2 regions of the Burkholderia sp. THE68 genome follow, and region 2 is predicted to be linked to the other one. Evidence: predicted binding sites of a transcription regulator. Region 2 holds the regulator's gene; the other holds the start of a gene.

Region 1 (10,093 bases), on a different replicon from region 2:
CGCAGATTTCGCTCGCGCGCGGCCTCGCGGAGACCTGCACGGGCACGGGCGTCACGGTCAATTCGGTGTTGCCGGGTCCGACGAGTTCCGAGGGCGTCACCGAGTTCGTCGAGAAGCTCTCTGGCGGAAAAAGCTTTCACGAGTTCGAGCAGCAGTTCTTCGAGGAAGCGCGCCCGACCTCGATTCTCAAGCGCTTCATCACGCCCGAGGAAATCGCCAGCATGGTGGCTTTCGTGTGCTCGGAGTTGTCCTCGGCGACCAACGGCGCGGCGTTGCGCGCGGACGGCGGCGTGATTCGCGCGGCCTTCTGAAGCTATCCGCCGATGAGTTCGCGCGCTCGCCCGAGCGCCTCGACGATCGCCGCGACGGTTCGATCCCGCGCGGCTTCGTCGTTCTGCCGCAGCGCGTACGAAGGGTGATACGTCGCGACGACAAACTTGTCGCGATACGGCACGACGCGCCCGACATGCGCCGATAACGTCGCGCGACGGCCGAACAGCGCCGCGAGCGCGGTCGCGCCGAGCGTGACGATCACGCGCGCGCCGACGTCATGCAGTTCCTGTTCGAGCCAGTACGAGCACGCTTCGACTTCCTGCTGCGCCGGCGTCTTGTGCAGCCGCCGCTTGCCGCGCGGCTCCCACTTGAAATGCTTCACCGCGTTGGTCAGATACACCTGCTCGCGCGGCACGCCGGCCTGTCGCATGGCGTCGTCGAGCAATTGCCCCGCCGGGCCGACGAACGGCTCGCCCTTCAGATCCTCCTGATCGCCGGGCTGTTCGCCGAGCAGCATGATGCGGGCATCCGCCGGACCCGCGCCACGCACCGCCTGCGTCGCGTTGCGCCACAGATCGCAGCGGCGGCAGGTGTCGAGTGACGTGGGGGCGTCGCGTTCGGGCTGGGCCTCCTCCGCTTCCACCTGCACCGCCTTGCCGCCGAGCGCGCCGACGCTCTTCGCCTGCGCGACGCGCCGCGCCCCGCCGCGCGCATCGCTGACGAGCTTCGGAATCAGCGCGCCTTCCGGCAGCCCCTTCCAGAAACGCACCGGCATGTGTTGTTCGAGCGCGGATTCGTTCAGCCGCGCCGGGTTGAAGATGCTGCGGTAATAGGTCATCCAGAGCGCTTCGGCGGCGTCGGGCGTATCGACCGCGTGTTCCGATGCGAGCGCGCGGCGGCGCTCCAGTTTCAGGCGCGCGCCGTCGAACATCGCCGCGCCATCGGGCGTCGCGATCAGCCAGGTCGAGCGTCCCATGCGCGCCGCGAAATGGTCCGCGCCCCAGGCGAGCACGTCGTGATCGGGCTCGTACCAGGCGACATACTCGGGCGCGCCGAGCGAGGCGTCGCGCTGGCGAAAGCGCACGTACGCGATCATGTCGTGCTGCGCGCGTCGCACCGCCTTGGCCATTTTGTAGAGGCGCGCGCCGTCTTCATCGGCGGCCGATGCAACCGCGCGATCGCCCCGCGACCAGCGCCACAGCACGCGATAGAGAAAGCCCCAGCGGCGCGCGTCGCGAAAATGCGCGGCGTCTTTCAGCAGCGATGCGAGTTCCCGCGATACGCGGATTTGCGGCGCTTCCGCCACCTTCGCCGATGGCGCGGCTTCATCGAACAAGGCGGGCTCGACCTGCGACGTGCGCCAGTCGACCGATTCGGGCGCGAGTCCTTGCGCGAGCGCGTCGAGCGCGGCGGCGCGCCAGGCGTCGAAATCGTCGTCGATGGCGATGAGGTGCATCAGAGGAGCGACAGCTGCACCGGCTCCGTCGCGAGCGCGCGCCGCAGATTGTCCGACGGCGCTTCGGACAGCGGCGGCCGATAATCCGCCACGACGACGAACGGCTTCACCTTGTCCATGCTGCAGCGCAGCCGCACGAGATCCTGATAACGCACGCGCCGCGCGCGCCGCAATTCGACAATGCGCTTGGCGTTGCGCATGCCGATGCCCGGCACACGCGCGATCGTGCGCGCGGGCGCGACGTTCAGATCGACCGGAAAGCGGTCCCGATTCGCGAGCGCCCAGGCGAGTTTCGGATCGACGTCGAGCGGCAGATTGCCGGCATCGCCGAGCAGTTCCGACGCGGCGAAACCGTAGCCGCGCATCAGAAAATCCGCCTGATACAGGCGATGTTCGCGCAAGAGCGGCGGCGCCTTCGACGGCACGCCCGAGGGGCTGTCGGGAATCGGGCTGAAGGCCGAGTAATAAACGCGCTTCAGTTGATAGGAGCCGTAGAGCGTTTCAGCGGTGCCGAGGATGGTGCGGTCGTCGGTTTCATCGGCGCCGACGATCATCTGCGTGCTCTGCCCCGCCGGCGCGAATTTCGGCGCGCGCGGTTCCGCTTCGGATTCCTCGCGCGCGACCCGGATGTTGCCCATCGCCAGCTTGATCGTGCGGCCGCTTTTTTCCGGCGCGAGACGTTCGAGGCTGATTTCCGTCGGCAATTCTATGTTCACGCTCAGACGGTCGGCGTAGCGGCCAGCCTGCGCGATGAGACCGGGATCGGCATCGGGAATCGTCTTCAGATGGATATAGCCGCGAAACTGGTGCTTTTCGCGCAGCAATTTCGCGACGAGAACGAGCTGTTCCATCGTGTAGTTCGACGAACGAATCACGCCGGAACTGAGAAACAGGCCGTCGATGTAATTGCGGCGATAAAAATCCAGCGTGAGATTCACGACTTCCTCGGGCGTGAAGCGGGCGCGCGGCACGTTGCTGGAGCGGCGGTTGATGCAGTAACGGCAGTCGTAGAGACAAAAGTTCGTCAAAAGAATCTTGAGCAGCGAGACGCACCGGCCGTCGGGCGTGAAGCTGTGGCAGATGCCCGAACCGGTGCTGGCGCCAAGGCCGTCGATGCCGCGCGACTCGCGTTTCGGCGAGCCGCCGCTCGCGCATGACGCGTCGTACTTGGCGGCGTCGGCGAGGATTTCGAGCTTTTCGGAGAGATCCATCTTTACGATTGTACTGTATGTTTATACAGTATTCACGGTGAGTCGCTAAGTCAAACGTTTTGTTATTGCGCACACTTCGCGCCTGCCCGGTCGCTCTCCCACGGCATGGCGATTGCGCAAGAAAGACGGCGGCGGCCAGCATTTCGCGAGGCGGCACGCATCGAGACTATCGATCAACGGGAGGACACCATGAAGAACGCAAAGAGAAGCCTGCTTGTTTCGGCCATGATTCTGAGTCTGTCGGGCGCGGCGTTCGCGCAGGGCGCAGGCGGTGGAGCAGGCGGCGGTTCAGCGGGCGGCAACGGAGCCGGACAAGGCGGCACCGGCATGAGTACGCCGAACGCCAACGGCGTGACGGGCTCGACATCGGGCGCATCGGGCGCGAATACGATGGGCTCGTCGCAAAGCAACAAGATGCACAAGAACAAGAAGAGCAGCTCGGGCGGTTCCGATTCGGGCACGTCGGGCGGCGGCGCGGCCAAGACGTATTGACGTCGTTGTCAGCGCGCGCGGGCTTTGCGAAAGCCCGCGCGCGCTTTTCGATCCCCTCCGAAGTATCCCTGCCAGATAGGGATTTCTCCCGCTCCTTCATCACCGTACTGTAGTGCCTGAGCGCTATCCATCGCGCCGGGCGAGTACTCGTTTCGGCCGTTTTGCCGCTGCGCTCGATCCCGTCCATCGACAAAGCTGCAAGGAGTCCGAGAATCGTGTTCCCGGCTGCTTGTGCATTCGTTTCAAGGAGCTGGAACATGAAGGCGAAAACCAAACCGCAATTCTTCGCGATGATGGCTGCGTGCGCGCTCGTGACCACGGTCGGCAGCATCGGCGCGGCGCACGCTCAGGGCATGCCCGCGGACGCGCAGCAAACCGTACAGACGATGCGCCCGATGTATATGTCGCAGGCCACGCCCGATCAGTCGCAGACTGCTGCGATGCCCGCGCCGCAAGCCGATGAATCGGCATACGGCGGCATGTCGGCAGGCGCGAGCGCATCCGCGAGCGGCCGCCGTCAGGGCGGCTGCGGCGACGCACCGCGCTGCGACATCTTCTTCGGTCAATGATCGGTCAAAGGCTTTGCGTCGCGGGCGTGCGCAAGCGCCGTTCGTGACGCATTACCCGATGCGGGTCGTCCACGCGAACGTCGCGCTGACCGACTCGCCCGGCTCCAGCACCTCGCCGCCCTTCAGCGCGCGCGCCACATCCAGATTCACCCAGTCCGCCACGTTGCTCACCGGCTCCACGCAAAGCAGCCCGGGATGCGCAGAGGGCGCGTACACCACCATGTGATCGAACGGCGCGTTGGCGCTCAACGTGATCGCGCGGCCTTCGTCGGGCCACGCGATCGTCGCCGTGCGCGACCAGCCGGCGAAGTTATTGTCGAGATCGAACGCATCGGCGGACATGCCATCGCTGGACGCCATCGCATCGATGCACGGATGCGGACCCGCGTGCGTCGGCAGCAGATCCGGCGTGCTGTGCCACATCGCGGCGACGCGCGCATGCACGCGCGTGTTTCGCGTGCGCGGATAGTAGGGGTGATGGCCCATGCCGAACGGCATCGGCCGATCGGCCAGATTGCGCGCGGACATCGTGACGCTCAGTGTGTCCGCATCGAGCGCGATGTCCTGCGTCGCTTCATAAGCGAATGGCCAGTGCCGCGCCGCTTCACGCGAAGGCTCGTGCAGCAGGTGCAAGCGCGCCCGCGAAGCCGAGACTTCCTCCACGCGCCAGCCCAGACGCCACGCGTTGCCGTGCAGCGCGTGGGCGAAACCGTTGCCGTCATCGGAAAGATCGACGAGCGCGCCGTCGAACATGAAGCGCGCGTCGCGGATACGATTGCAATACGGCAAGAGCGGAAAGCTCGCCATGCCGAGCGGATCGCGCGCGGCCAGCGCGGCGGGCGTAGCGGGACGCAGCCAGTCGATCACGCGGCCATCGCGCAGTTCGTCGAACGCCGCGATCGCGCCGCCGACATGCGGCGCGAGCAGCACGCGGCGCGCGCCATGACGCAGCTCGACGAACGCTTCGGACAGTGCGGCGCTCAATATGCGAACTGCCGGTAATTTTCGTCGAACGTGCGCGCCGTCGCCTCGACGAGTGGATTGAAGCGCAACAGACGCCGTGCGCGCGCGGGCAATGCGGCGAACACGTCGCGCGGCACGTCGATATGCACCTCCGGCCGGAAATACCACGCGCGGCTATAGCCGATCACGACCATCGGACGCGGCTCTCCGTCCAGGTTCGGCGTGCCGCGATGCAGGCCGCGCACATCGCGAATCATCACGTCACCGAGGTTCATCGGCACGCGTTCGGCGGCAAAGCGCCCCGCTTCCAGGCCGGCATACGCGTCGTCGCGCGACATGCGATGCGTGCCGCGCGTCGTTTCGAGCGGACCGTTGCGATCATCGACATCGACCAGCGGGAAATTCACCGCGAGCTGGAACGAAGGCGTTTCGGGCGCATCGTCGAACAGCGGCGGCGTGTCGCGATGCCAGTCCTGATATTCGGAGCCGTGCACGGGCGTATCGGTGGCGAGCTGGCACATCACCGGATCGCGCCCGGCCACGCGCTCCACGATACCGACGATGTCCGCATCGCAAAAGATCGATGGGTCCGCGAACTCGCCCTCGAACGGCAGCGTGACGTAATAGCGGCCCGGTCCGCGATTGCCGCTCGTGGCAGCTGCGCGCGCTGCATCCACATGCGGTTGCAAGAGCGGCGCAAATGCATTGCGCCAGGCTTCGAGCGTCGCGCGCGGGAAATGGTCGCGCAGCAGCACGAAACCGTCTCGTTCGAACGCTTCGGCAAGCGCGTCTCGCGTGCCCTCGTCGTACCTGCCCATGCGCCGTCTCCTCGTCGCGAGTCCGGGGACAGAATCGCATGCACGTAATCCATTCGTCAATATTATTAGTAATAACCGGTGAAAACCCTGAGTCGAAATGCCCAATAAACACGTGCTTTCTGCGCGGTTCATCACTAATATTAGTGGCAGATTTTCGCGGCCCGCCACGCTTCGTATGCGTGGCGTCCAGCCGCCCGACGCACTCCGCAAAATGAAAAAAACCACCCAACGCCGCCCGACGATGACCGACATCGCGAAACTCACCGGAGTCTCGCAATCGACGGTCTCGCTCGTGCTGAACAACGCAAGCGGCGCGAAGTTCTCCGACACCACGCGCGACAAGGTGCTGCGCGCCGCGCAGGAACTCGGCTATCGCATGACGCAGCGCGAGCCGGTCGCGGCGCTCGAGAGCCAGGGCGAACGCAATCTGATCGTCTATCTCGCCGACGAAATCTCGACGAGCCCGCACCCGGTCGTGAGCATCGACGGCGCGCGCGATGCGGCGTTCGCCAACGGCCGCATGCTCGCGGTCTATTCGACGCACGGCAACGCGGAAATCGAAGCGAGCGTGCTCGACGCGACGCTCGGCAATCCGAACGTGCTCGGCGTGATCTACGCGACGGTCTACACGCGCCGCGTCACGCTGCCCGCCGTGCTCGCCCGCGTGCCGACCGTGCTGCTGAACTGCTACACGAACGATGCGAGCGTGTCGTCGGTCGTGCCCGCCGAGGTCGCGGGCGGGCATACGGCAACGGATCACTTGCTGGCGGCGGGCCACAGGCGCATCGGCTATATCAACGGCGAGCCGTGGCAGGACGCGGCGCGCGATCGGCTCAAGGGTTATCGGACCGCGCTCGCGACGGCCGATCTGCCGTTCGCGGCGGAACTCGTGCGCGAGGGCGACTGGAGCCCGGGCACCGGCTTCGAGCACACGCTCTCGCTGATGCGCGAGCCGAATCCGCCGACCGCGATTTTCTGCGCGAACGATCTGATGGCGCTCGGCGCGATCGAGGCGCTCAAGCAACTCGGCCTGCGCGTTCCCGACGATGTTTCCGTGCTCGGTTACGACGATCAGGAAATCGCGCGGCATACGCATCCGCCGCTTTCCACGGTCGTGCTGCCGAACTACGAACTCGGGCGCTGGGCGGTCGAGACGCTGCTTCAGGAAGAACAGAACCGCGCCGCCGGCGCGCCGGTGAGACGCCGCACGGTCAAGCTCGACGGGCCTTTGATCGAGCGCGGCTCGGTCAGGACATTGGCCGAAGCCAGGCATCTCGCAACTAATAATATTAGCGATTGACCGTTAATAAGACGCGATGAAACAATCGCCGAAGTCGCAGCCTTGAGCAATACGCATCACCACTCTCGCAGCACGCAGACCGGGCAACAACAAGCATCGGCACTACTAGAAAAAGGCAAACCATCCTATGGAGGAAGACATGCTGTCGCTAGAGAAGAAATCGCGTACGGGCCTGCGCCCGCTCGCTGCTGCACTGACCGCCCTGACGCTCGCTGCCGGCTTCACCGCCGCCCACGCCGCCGATGACGGCCTGCCGAAGATCGCGAACAAGAAGCCCTTGAAGGTCGGCTTTGCGCAGACCGAGAGCAACAACCCGTGGCGTCTCGCGGAAACGAAGAGCTTCAAGGACATCGCGGCGAAATGCGGCTGGCAGATGGTGATGACCGACGCCAACAGCTCCGCCGCCAAGCAGGTCTCGGACATTCAGAGCATGATCGCGCAGCACGTCGATCTGCTCGTGTTCCCGCCGCGTGAAGAGAAGCCGCTCGTGCCGGTCGTGATGCAGGCGAAGAAAGCGGGCATTCCGGTGATTCTCGTCGACCGCAACATCGACCAGTCGATGGCGAAGGCGGGCAAGGACTACATCACGTTCATCGGCTCGGACTTCATCGATCAGGGACATCGCGCCGCCGACTGGCTCGTGAAGGCGACCAACGGGAAGGCGACGATCATCGAGCTGGAAGGCTCGACCGGCGCGTCCGCCGCGAACGACCGCAAGAAGGGCTTCGACGAAGTGATCGCGAAGAATCCGGGCATGAAGATCATCGCGTCGCAGAGCGGCGACTTCGCGCGCGACAAGGGCCGTCAGGTGATGGAGACGCTGCTGCAGGCGCATCCGGATGTGACCGCCGTCTACGCGCACAACGACGAGATGGCGCTCGGCGCGATCGCCGCCATCAAGGCGGCCGGCAAGCAGCCGGGCAAGGACATCGTGCTCGTGACGATCGACGGCACCAAGGGCGGCCTCGAAGCGATCAAGGCCGGCGAACTCGGTGCGAGCGTGCAGTCGAGCCCGTTCTTCGGGCCGCTCGCGTGCGATGTCGCGCAGAAGTACGCGAAGGGCGAGACGATCCCGCCGTGGGTGAAGGTCTCGGACCGCTTCTACGACAAGAGCAACGTCGACGCAAGCATGCAGTACGGGTACTGAGCGAAGCGTGTGTGTCTTGCGGGCGCCTGATCGAAGGCGCTCGCTTTTTCATTTGGACGGACTCACGCATGGCTCAGACTCCCCTTCTCGACATGCAGGACATCGACATCGCGTTCGGCGGCGTCGCTGCCTTGAAACGCGCGCGCCTGACCGTCACGGCGGGCGAAGTGCACGCGCTTATCGGCCAGAACGGCGCGGGCAAATCCACGTTGATCAAGATTCTCACGGGCGCGTATCGCAAGAGCGCGGGCGCAATCCGCTTCGATGGCCGCGACGTCGATTTCCGCACGCCGAAGGACGCGCGCGAAGCGGGCATCAGTACGATCTATCAGGAGATCAACCTCGTGCCGTTTCGCTCGGTCGCGGAAAATATCTTTCTGGGACGCGAGCCACGCCGCTTCGGACTCATCGACTGGAAGACGGCGCAGCGGCGCGCGGCCGACCTGCTCGAATCATTCGGTTTGCGCATCGACGTTAAAAAGCCGGTACGCGAATACTCCACCGCGATCCAGCAGATGGTCGCGCTGGCCCGCGCCGTTTCGTCGGATGCGAAGATGGTCATCATGGACGAATCGACCTCGTCGCTCGACGAACGCGAAGTCGAATTGCTGTTCACCGTCGTGCGGCGTTTGCGTGACGACGGGCGCGCGGTGATCTTCGTATCGCATCGGCTCGATGAACTGTACGCGCTATGCGATCGCGTCACCGTGATGCGCGACGGACAGACCGTCGCCGAAAGCACGATGCAGGAGATGGACAAGCTCAAGCTCGTCACGACCATGCTCGGCCGCACGCTCGCCGCCGTCGTGCAAGAGGACAGCGCGGTGAAGGAAGCCAATCTCGCAAAGCGCGGGCCGGTGGCGCTGTCGGCGCAGGGACTCGCGGCGGGCGCGAAAGTCACGGACGTGTCGCTCGATGTGCATGCGGGCGAAGCCGTCGGTCTGGCGGGTCTGCTCGGCTCGGGACGCACGGAAACGATGCGTTTGCTGTTCGGCGCGGACCGTCCTGCCAAAGGCGCGCTTTCTGTCGGCGGCGAAAGCGCGACGTTCAGATCACCGAAGGATGCGATCGCACGCGGCGTCGCGTATCTGACCGAGGATCGCAAGGCCGAAGGCATCGTGCCGGAGCTTTCGGTGCGAGACAACCTCACGCTCGTCTGTCTGCCCGTGCTGACCAGGCGCGGCGTGGTCGACGTGGCGAAGCAGCGCGAGATCGTCGATGGTTTCATCGAGTCGCTCGGCATCAAGCTGCGCTCGCCCGATCAGCCGATACGCGAACTCTCCGGCGGCAATCAGCAAAAGGTGCTGCTCGCGCGCTGGCTCGCGACGCACCCTCGCCTTCTTCTGCTCGATGAGCCCACGCGCGGCATCGACGTCGGCGCGAAAGCCGATGTCGCGAAGATCGTGCGCGAACTGCGCGATGCGGGTCTTGCGGTGCTGCTGTCCGCATCCGAACTGGAGGAACTGACGGCGGTGGCCGATCGCGCGGTCGTGATCCGCGACGGCGAAACGGTCGCGCAACTCGATGGCGCGCAGATGAACGAGGCGGCCATCATGGATGCGATCGCATACGGCGGGGGCGCGGAGTCGACGCTCGCCGAAGCGGTGGAGGAAGCGAAACATGATCGATGACACGCAACGCGCCGCGCCGATCGTGCAGGCACCCGTGAAGAAGAAACGCGGCATCGCGATTCAGCGCGAAATCGCCGTGCTGATCGCGATGATCGTCTTCAATCTGATCTTCACGCAGCACTTCCTCTCGCTGCAGACGTTCAACGTGAATCTCACGCAAGTGGTGACGATCGTGATCGTAGGGATCGGCATGACGCTCGTTGTCGCGACGGGCGGGATCGATCTCTCCGTGG
Region 2 (10,093 bases):
GATCACCGATCCGATGAGATCGCGCGGCCGTCCCTCGGCGATCTTGCGGCCTTCCTCGATCACGCACAGCCGGTCGCAGAGGCGTTCGGCTTCTTCCATGAAGTGCGTCGTCAGGAGGATCGTCTTGCCGCGCGCGAGCAGCGAGCGCAGGCGCTCCCAGATCAGATGCCGCGCCTGCGGATCGAGGCCGGTGGTCGGCTCGTCCATGACGAGGACGTCGGGATCGTTGACGAGCGCACGCGCGAGCGTGAGACGCCGTTTCATGCCGCCCGACAGTTCGCCGACGCGCGCATCGGCCTTGCTCTCCAGCCGCGCGAATTCGAGCAGCGACGGCACGAGCGCGTCCATGCGCGCGCCCGTCAGGCCGAAGTAGCGGCCGAACACGGTCAGGTTCTCGCGCACCGTGAAATCGGGATCGAGATTGTCGAACTGCGGCACGACGCCCACGCGCTCGCGCGCGAAACGGGCGCGAGCGGGCACCGGCTCGCCGACGAGCCGGATCGCGCCGCTGTCGGGCGAGGTGATGCCGAGCAGCATCTTGAGTGTCGTCGTCTTGCCCGCGCCGTTCGGGCCGAGCAGTCCGAAGCATTCGCCGGGGCGCACATCGAACGAGAGACCGTCGACGACAGTGCGATCGCCGTAGTGTTTCCTTACTTCGTTGAACTCGATGGCGGGTGGCGCGCCGCTTTCATCGGACTCGCGTGATGTTTGATCAGTCATGCATTCGTGCCGCAGGAAAATCGCGTAAGGGAAATCCAGCGGGCTAGTGTAATCCATTGCACCAAGGCAGCGCGTCGCTTGCAACCGCATGCGGCGAACGCGAGTCAAAGCTGTGCGGGAAGGTGTCGAACCGGTTCCGGCCGAAAGTGCCAGAGGCTTGTCCGCCGGTGCGCCCGGGGTTCTGGCACGGTGCGAGCTAGCACGTTCGCGGCGGTTAGCGTTTTCCAGCGTTGCCACGTATGGGGCGACACACCATGATGAAGAAACGCCGCAGGTAAATCGCGCTACGCTTCGCATCGAACGGAGCGCGACGGGCAAGTTGGCCAGGGAGGTCACGATGGATAGCTATCGAAAAATCCTGCTGTGCTATGACGGCTCCAGAGAGGGTCGCAAGGCATTGCGGCAAGGCGCGAATCTCGCGCTGGATCTGAATGCCGAGACGCACGTCCTCGCGGTGGTCGACATGCGCTCCAGCATCGCGCAGAGCGCCGGACTGCTAACCGATATGGCCTGCGGACGCTTCGAAGAGGCCGCGCGCGACATCCTGCAGGAAGGCGTGGAATGGCTGCGCGAACGCGGTCTTCAGGCGCAGGGGCATTTCGCGTTCGGCCATCCGATCGACGAAATCGCGGCGCTCGCGGAAAGCCTGCAGGTCGATCTCGTCGTGGTCGGGCATCGGTGCCGCAGCGGACTTGCGCGCTGGTGGATGGGCGCAGGCAACACGCCGCTGCTCGATCGCGTGAAATGCAGCATTCTCGTTGCCGTGTGTCAGGCGGGTGAATCGGCGGAAGCCGAAGACGAAGCGGCTTACGCGGCGAAACCGGTCAAGGCCGAAGCCGGCGCCTGAGCGTGGGCGCTCGACGGATCAGCCGTTGAGATCGACCGCGACGAGCTTCCACGACACGAGTCCGTCGCGGCGGAAAATCGCCGAGTAACGCGCATCGCCGGCGCCGTGCTGATACGTGACGACGAACGTGTTCAGGCTTCGGTAGCCCGCCGTGGTCTGCGGCGGCGCTTTCGGCGCTGGCTGCGCGGCCGTGACAGCGGATGCGGGCGCGTCCGCGGCACTTGCCGATGCGCCGCCATTGCCCGCCTGTGGCGGACGTTCTCCCGGATCGCCGCGCGGTGGAATGCCGTTCAGAATGGCCGCGACGCCGTCCGGGGTTGCGTAAGAATCGACCAGCGGACCGACGAGCGCCGCGCCGATCATCGCTCCGATGATCGCGAGCGGATTGCCGCTTTTCTGGATATCGACACGCCGCGTCAGCAGCGCGGCGACCTGTTCCTTGAGACTCGCGCGCAACGCGGGAAAATCGACGTATTGATTGACTGTCTGCGCGTCGCGCGCATCGGCCGCGCGCTTCACGCGGTCCAGTGCGATGTAAGGTGACGCATAGATGAAACCGAGCGCCGCGACGAGTATCAGGACGACGAGCGCGGCAACGACAGAACGGGTAGTGCGGGACATGCGACGGCGAAGCCTCGTTTGCGGAACGTGAATCCGGGATTGACAGCGCGCAGGCGGTTTATATCCCGGAAATTCACGTTCGGCGTGCGGTTCGCCGCAATATCAGGCGAGGATGCCTCCCGTCAGCCCCGCGTCTTCCTCGGCGATACAGCGGTCGATCATGCGCGACACTTCGTCGATCTTGCCGACCAGAATCACCCTCGATTGTCCGCGATACACCCGCACCGGCGCGCGCTGTTCGGGTTCCGCATGCACCGTGCTGCTCAGCGACACGCGCGCAAAAGCCGGCTGGCGCGACGGCAACGCGGGCATTTCGTCGAAGAGATCGGGCGCGGATTCGGCGCGCGGCGTGCCGCACGTGATCAGCGCGCGCAGATGACGCAAGCGGCCGAACTGACGGAAGGGCAGCAGACGGGCAAAACGTTCCATGATGACTCTCCAGACGATAGGATGCACCGCGGCGCACCGGAACGATGGCCGTCATGCTTGTTGTGTTTGGGACGCCCTGGACGGACGTTGAAGCGGTTGGTGAGGCTATCTTGATATTTGAACGGGACATTTTCCGTCCCGTTGCGAAAATCTCGTGCAATCTGTCTTCGACTTTCGCGCCTCGCCGCCCGCGCGGCGCGCCGTCAGAACTCGCCCGAGCGGATCAGTCCGACGGCGATGCCTTCGAGCGCGAAATCGCTGTTGCCGGAGCGCACGAAAATGTTTTCGTAATCCGGGTTCTCGGCGATCAGTTCGACGCCGTCGGGACGGCGCTTCCAGCGTTTCACCGTGACGTCGTCGCCCAGACGCGCGACGACGATCTGTCCGTCCTTCGCTTCGTTGCGCTTCTGCACGGCGAGCAGGTCGCCATCGAGGATGCCCGCGTCGCGCATCGACAGCCCGCGCACTTTCAACAGATAGTCGGGCTTGTCAGAGAACAGCGCGGGATCGCACGAGTAGTGCTGCGAGATGTGCTCCTGCGCGAGGATCGGGCTACCTGCCGCGACCCGCCCGACGAGCGGCAGCGACAGTTGCATGATGCTCTGATGCGGCAGCGTGAACTGGTGCGGCAACTCCTCGGAGCGGTCGATGCGCGATGCATCGCCGAGCAGCCGGATGCCGCGCGACGAACCCGCCGCCAGCTCGATCACGCCCTTGCGCGCCAGCGCCCGAAGGTGTTCCTCGGCGGAATTCGCCGAGCTGAAACCCAGCTCGGCCGCAATCTCGGCGCGCGTAGGCGGGAAGCCGGTGCGGTCGATCGCACGCTGGATGAGCTCGAACACCTGCTGTTGCCGCGCGGTAAGTTTGGATGTCTTGGTCACTGGCTCAGGTCCCGGATGCACTGTATGAATGGACAGGTGACTGTATTTTTATACAGTATTTCGCGCTTTTCAAGCTTTACTTTAAGTTCGTGCCCGCCAGCCTGCGAAACAGTCGGTTGCCGGGCGCGCGCCCTTTTTCCATCCAGGAATATGCTTCTTAGCAGTTTTTCGTATAAAAAAGTGAATAACGATTATTTTCATTCATATAGACGCCTCGTTAGACTGATTCCGTCAATTCGATAAGACGGAGAACGGGGAATGCAAAGCATCACACTGGGATTAGGCAAGGGCGCGCGGCGTCTGTTCGCGGCAGCGGCGCTGACGGCCGCGAGCTTCGGCATGGTCGCGTCCGCGCACGCGCAGACGTCGTTTCTGAATGTCTCCTACGACCCGACCCGCGAGTTGTATCAGGACTTCAATCAGGCGTTCGCGAAGAAGTGGAAGGCCGATACGGGCGAGACGGTGACCTTCAAGCAGTCGCACGGCGGCTCGGGCGGACAGGCGCGCGCGGTGCTCGACGGCCTGCAGGCGGACGTCGTGACGCTCGCGCTCGCCTATGACATCGATGCGCTCGCTTCCAAGGGCCTCGTCAACGCGGACTGGCAGAAGCGCCTGCCGGACAACGCATCGCCGTACACGTCGACGATCGTGTTTCTCGTGCGCAAGGGCAATCCGAAGCACATCAAGGACTGGGACGATCTGGCCAAGCCGGGCGTGTCGATCGTCACGCCGAACCCGAAGACCTCGGGCGGCGCGCGCTGGAACTATCTGGCTGCGTGGGCCTACGCGCAGCACAAGCCGGGCGGCAACGAGCAGACCGCCAAGGATTTCGTGACCAAGCTCTACAAGAACGCCGGCGTGCTCGATTCCGGCGCGCGCGGCGCCACGACGAGCTTCGTGCAGCGCGGCCAGGGCGACGTACTGATCGCGTGGGAAAACGAGGCGTTTCTCTCGGTGAAGGAGTTCGGCACGGACAAGTTCGAGATCGTGGTGCCGACGGTGAGCATTCTGGCCGAGCCGCCGGTCGCGGTAGTCGACAAGGTCGTCGACAAGCACGGCACGCGCAAGCTCGCCGAAGCCTATCTCAAGTATCTGTATAGCGACGAAGGACAGACCATCGCCGCGCGCAACTTCTATCGGCCGCGTTCGGACAAGGTGCCCGCCGAACTCACGAAGCAGTTTCCGAAGCTGAAGCTCTACACCATCGACGACACGTTCGGCGGCTGGACCAAGGCGCAAAAGACGCACTTCGCCGACGGCGGCGTGTTCGATTCGATCTATCAACCGCAATAAGCAGAAGAAGCGCAAGAAGTGGGCGCAGCGGCGCGTCAATGACGCCGCGCGCCCGAAGCAGCAACGCGTGCCCGACCCCGGCGCGCAACCAAGGATCAATCAAGGATGACGACCCTCACATTCAAGAAGCCGAGCGCGCTTCCCGGGTTCGGCCTGACGCTCGGCATCACGGTGGCGTACTTAAGCCTCGTGGTGCTGATTCCGCTTGCCGCCACCTTCGCGAAGACCGCGACGCTCGACTGGGCGCAGTTCGTGCGCGCGGTGACTTCGCCGCGCGTGCTGGCGTCTTACCGGCTGACGTTCAGCGCGGCGCTCGGCGGCGCGCTCATCAACGCGGTGTTCGGTTTTCTGGTCGCGTGGGTGCTCGTGCGCTACACGTTTCCGTTCAAGCGCATCGTCGACGCGATCGTCGATTTGCCGTTTGCGCTGCCGACCTCGGTCGCCGGCATCTCGCTCGCGGCGGTCTATGCGGGTAACGGCTGGATCGGGCAGTTTCTCGCGCCGCTCGGCATCAAGGTCGCGTTCACGCCGCTCGGTGTGCTCGTCGCGCTGACGTTCATCGGCTTGCCGTTCGTCGTGCGTACTGTCCAGCCAGTGCTCGAAGACTTCGAGCGCGAACAGGAAGAAGCCGCCGCGTGCCTCGGCGCGACGCGCTGGCTCACGTTTCGCCGCGTCGTGCTGCCTTCGCTCTTTCCCGCGCTTTTGACCGGCTTCGCGCTCGCGTTCGCGCGCGCGCTCGGCGAGTACGGCTCGGTCATCTTCATCGCAGGCAATGTGCCGATGAAATCGGAGATCACGTCGCTGCTCATCATCACGAAGCTCGAACAGTACGACTACGCCGGCGCAACCGCGCTCGCCGTGGTGATGCTGTGCGTGTCGTTCCTGATGCTGCTGCTCATCAATACGCTGCAATGGTTCCTGCAGCGGCGCACCAGCAAGACGGGCGCGGCGCCTGCCGTCGCGGTCGGCCCCTCGCTGCATGTCGGACATCAGGGCGGAGGTCGCGCATGAGCACGCCAAACAGCAAGGCGTTGCCGGTGAACGCCGCCGCGCGCATGCACGAGAACAGCCTCAATCCGGTCACCGAGCCGCGCGCAGTGCGCTGGCTGCTGACGGGCATCGCGCTCGTGTTCCTGGCGCTCTTTCTCGTCGTGCCGCTCGTCGCCGTGTTCGTGCAGGCGTTCGCGAAAGGCATCGACTATTATTTCGAGTCGCTGAAGGACCCGGATGCGTGGTCGGCCATCAAGCTGACGCTCATGACCGCCGCGATTGCCGTGCCGCTGAATGTGGTGTTCGGGCTGGCGGCGTCGTGGGCCATCGCGAAGTTCGAGTTTCGCGGCAAGGCGCTCCTGACCACGCTGATCGATCTGCCGTTCTCCGTGTCGCCGGTGATCTCGGGTCTCATCTACGTGCTGATGTTCGGCGCGCAGGGCTGGTTCGGCCCGTGGCTCGCCGCGCACGACGTGCAGATCATCTTCGCGGTGCCGGGCATCGTGCTCGCGACGATCTTCGTGACGTTCCCGTTCGTCGCGCGCGAGCTGATTCCGCTGATGCAGGCGCAGGGCAACGACGAAGAGGAAGCGGCCCATGTGCTCGGCGCGTCGGGCTGGCAGATTTTCCGGCGCGTGACGCTGCCCAACGTGAAGTGGGGCCTGCTCTACGGCGTGATTCTCTGCAACGCGCGCGCGATGGGCGAGTTCGGCGCGGTATCGGTGGTCTCGGGCCACATCCGCGGCCAGACCGACACGATGCCGCTGCACGTCGAAATTCTCTACAACGAATACAACTTCTCGGCCGCGTTCGCGGTGGCGTCGTTGCTCGCGCTGCTCGCGCTCGTGACGCTCGGGCTGAAGCTCCTCGCGGAGCGGCGCATGACGCAAGCCATCACCGAAGCCAAGACAACCGCACCGAGTTAAGAGGCCGTCATCATGAGCATCATCGTTCGCAATCTGCAAAAACGCTTCGGCGATTTCACCGCGCTCGACAACGTCACGCTCGATTTTCCGGCGGGCGAACTGGTCGCGCTGCTCGGACCTTCGGGCTGTGGCAAGACCACGCTGCTGCGCGTGATCGCGGGCCTCGAATTCGCCGATGCGGGACAGGTCGTGCTGCACGGCGAGGACGTCGCGGAAGTCGGCGCGCGTGAACGTCAGGTCGGTTTCGTGTTCCAGCATTACGCGCTGTTCCGGCATATGACCGTGTTCGAAAACGTCGCGTTCGGTCTGCGCGTGAAACCGCGCCGCGAACGTCCGAGCGAAGCCGTGATCCGCGAGAAGGTGCACGAACTTTTGAAGCTCGTGCAGCTCGACTGGCTCGCGGAGCGCTTTCCGTCGGAACTGTCCGGCGGGCAGCGGCAGCGTATCGCGCTCGCGCGGGCGCTTGCCGTCGAGCCGAAAGTGCTGCTGCTCGACGAACCGTTCGGCGCGCTCGACGCAAAGGTGCGCAAGGAACTGCGCAGCTGGCTGCGCCGTCTGCACGACGATCTGCATATCTCGACGCTCTTCGTCACGCACGATCAGGAGGAGGCGCTCGAAGTGGCGGACCGCATCGTGGTGATGAATCACGGGCATGTGGAGCAGGTGGGCAGCCCGCAAGACGTGTACGATCATCCGCAGACGTCGTTCGTCTACGAGTTCCTCGGCGCGGCGAACCGGCTGCAAGGCAACGTCGATGCCAACGGCTTCGTCGTCGATGGCGCCGCGAGCCCGATCGCCGCCCAAGCGCATTTCAGCGGCCGCGCGCTCGCCTATGTGCGTCCGCACGATCTCGCGCTGTATCCCGCCGACGGCACGCATCGCGATGGCATCGTGGTCGGCGTGCGGCGCGTCGTGACGCTTGGCGGCTCGGTGCGCGTCGAGCTCGAAGGCAACGCGGGCAGTGTGATCGAGGCGGAGCTGGATCGCGAGGCCTGGCGCGCGCTCAAGCTCGATATCGGCGATGGCGTGACGGCCGTGCCGCGCGCGCTGCGCGTATTTCCGGCCCCGTCGCCGGCGCAATGACATAACGACATAAAAGCATCAAGAGAGGCTGACATGAACTTCCAGCAATTGCGCTTCGTGCGCGAGGCCGTGCGTCAGAACATGAATCTGACGGAGGTCGCCAACGTGCTCTATACGTCTCAGTCGGGCGTATCGAAACAGATCAAGGATCTCGAGGACGAACTCGGCGTCGATATCTTCATTCGCCGCGGCAAGCGTCTGACCGGTCTCACCGAGCCGGGCAAGGAGGTGCATCAACTGATCGAGCGCATGCTGCTCGACGCCGAAAACCTGCGGCGCGTCGCGCGCCAGTTCGCGGATCAGGACAACGGCCATCTGGTTGTCGCGACCACGCACACGCAGGCGCGTTACGCGCTGCCGAAGGTGATTCGCCAGTTCACCGAGGTGTTCCCGAAGGTGCATCTCGCGCTGCGCCAGGGCAGCCCGCAGCAGATCGCGCAGATGATCATCAACGGCGAGGCGGATATCGGCATCTCGACCGAGGCGCTCGACCGCTATCCGGACATCGTCACGTTCCCGTGCTATTCGTGGCATCACACGGTCGTGGTGCCGAAGGATCATCCGCTCGTCGGACGCGAGAACATCACGCTCGAGCAAATCGCCGAGTATCCGATCGTCACCTACGATCAGGACTTTACCGGCCGCTCGCACGTCGACCAGGCGTTCGCGAGCGCGGGCGCGCTGCCCGATATCGTGCTCACCGCGATCGACGCCGACGTCATCAAGACGTATGTGGAACTGGGCATGGGCATCGGCATTGTCGCGGCGATGGCGTATGACGCGAAGCGCGACACCGAACTCGTCGCGCTCGACACGCAGCATCTGTTCGAGGCCAGCACGACGCGCGTCGGCTTGCGCAAGGGCGCGTTCCTGCGCGCGTACGCGTATCGGCTGATCGAAATGTTCGCGCCGCAACTCGATGAGGCGCAGATCGCGGCCCAGCTTCGCGAAGCAGCGTGATTCCAGCGTGAACCGCAGGCCGGCTGATTTACAATCGCCGGCATGAATACTTCCTCTCTCCCTCGCATCGCCGTGCTGGCAACGGGCGGCACCATCGCCGGACAGGCTGGTGATGCCTCGAAGACGGCGGGCTACAAGGCGGGCGTCGTCGGCGTCGACAAATTGCTCGATGCCGTGCCCGCGCTCGGATCCGTCGCGCGCATCCACGCCGAGCAGATTGCGAGCATCGACAGCAAGGACATGAGCGCCGCGTTGTGGACGACTCTGAGCCGCCGCGTGACCGCGTTGCTTGCGCAGGACGATATCGATGGCATCGTCATCACGCACGGCACCGATACGCTCGAAGAAACCGCGTACCTGCTGCATCTGACGGTGAAGAGCGCGAAGCCCGTCGTGCTGACGGCCGCGATGCGCCCATCGACCGCGCTGTCCGCCGATGGTCCGTTGAATCTGCTCAATGCGGTGACGGTGGCGGCTTCGAAGGATGCGGCGGGGCAGGGCGTGCTGGTCGCGTTCAATAACCAGATTCACAGCGCGCGCGATGTCACCAAGACGAGCACTTACGCCGTCGATGCGTTTCGTTCGCCCGAAACTGGCGCGCTCGGGTTCGTGCAGGATGGGCGCGTCGAGTTTCAACGCACGGTCGTGCGGCCGCATACCGTTGCAAGTGAATTCGATGTCCCCGCCGGGCAGTGGCCGATGGTCGAGATCGTCGCGAGTTATGCGGATGTGTCGCGGGTGGTGGTCGATGCGCTTGCTGCTGCGGGCGTGAAGGGCATCGTCGTGGCGGGCACCGGCAACGGCTCGATGCATGCGACGCTTACCCAGGCGCTGATCGATGCTGCGAAGCAGGGCGTTGCAGTGGTGCGCGCGTCGCGCGTGGGGGCGGGGCATGTGATGCGCAACGGCGCGGCGAATGACGATGCGCTCGGGAGCATCAGTGCGGGGACGCTCAACCCTTATAAGGCGCGGGTGCTGTTGATGCTTGCTTTGGCTTCGGGGGTGGAAGACCTGCAGCGTGTTTTTGACATGTACTGAAAAAAAAAGCGGACCGAAGTCCGCGTTCGAATAGTCGCAAACACTAAAAATTCAGTTCGCCGCCGGAATCCGCAGCACCTGGCCGGGATAAATCTTGTCCGGACTCTTCAGCATCGGCTTGTTCGCCTCGAAGATCACATCGTTCTTCGAGCCATTGCCATAATATTTCTCGGCAATCTTCCAGAGATTGTCACCTGACACGACAGTGTGATACTGCGACTCGGGTTCGGTGTTCGGCACGGTCAGTTGATCGTCCACCTTGTCGACGTGCTGGACGTTACCCGCAGCCACAAGGATCTTCTCCT

What was found. Region 2 encodes LexA, which represses DNA repair genes until DNA is damaged. Its sites were predicted from a motif close to ACTGTATNNNNATACAGT; they were not measured.
Region 1: BTHE68_RS33960 (putative DNA modification/repair radical SAM protein) is a predicted target of LexA. The motif match lies at 2,953-2,970, and genes of this name have one in related genera.

Annotation. Positions count from the first base shown of each region.
Region 1 is NZ_AP022319.1:1,198,618-1,208,710, reverse strand. Features, by position in the region: gene BTHE68_RS33970 (SDR family NAD(P)-dependent oxidoreductase) at 1-311, shown strand, start outside; gene BTHE68_RS33965 (UdgX family uracil-DNA binding protein) at 314-1,729, opposite strand; gene BTHE68_RS33960 (putative DNA modification/repair radical SAM protein) at 1,729-2,940, opposite strand; gene BTHE68_RS33955 (hypothetical protein) at 3,130-3,432, shown strand; gene BTHE68_RS33950 (hypothetical protein) at 3,690-4,001, shown strand; gene BTHE68_RS33945 (aldose 1-epimerase) at 4,053-4,985, opposite strand; gene BTHE68_RS33940 (phytanoyl-CoA dioxygenase family protein) at 4,982-5,782, opposite strand; gene BTHE68_RS33935 (LacI family DNA-binding transcriptional regulator) at 5,994-7,082, shown strand; gene BTHE68_RS33930 (ABC transporter substrate-binding protein) at 7,222-8,229, shown strand; gene BTHE68_RS33925 (sugar ABC transporter ATP-binding protein) at 8,298-9,860, shown strand; gene BTHE68_RS33920 (ABC transporter permease) at 9,850-10,093, shown strand, end outside.
Region 2 is NZ_AP022315.1:1,230,416-1,240,508, forward strand. Features, by position in the region: gene nodI (nodulation factor ABC transporter ATP-binding protein NodI) at 1-720, opposite strand, end outside; gene BTHE68_RS05875 (universal stress protein) at 1,058-1,567, shown strand; gene BTHE68_RS05880 (DUF2939 domain-containing protein) at 1,586-2,188, opposite strand; gene BTHE68_RS05885 (hypothetical protein) at 2,291-2,617, opposite strand; gene lexA (transcriptional repressor LexA) at 2,821-3,498, opposite strand; gene BTHE68_RS05895 (sulfate ABC transporter substrate-binding protein) at 3,757-4,791, shown strand; gene cysT (sulfate ABC transporter permease subunit CysT) at 4,897-5,802, shown strand; gene cysW (sulfate ABC transporter permease subunit CysW) at 5,847-6,707, shown strand; gene BTHE68_RS05910 (sulfate/molybdate ABC transporter ATP-binding protein) at 6,720-7,790, shown strand; gene BTHE68_RS05915 (CysB family HTH-type transcriptional regulator) at 7,824-8,750, shown strand; gene BTHE68_RS05920 (asparaginase) at 8,793-9,788, shown strand; gene lysM (peptidoglycan-binding protein LysM) at 9,840-10,093, opposite strand, start outside.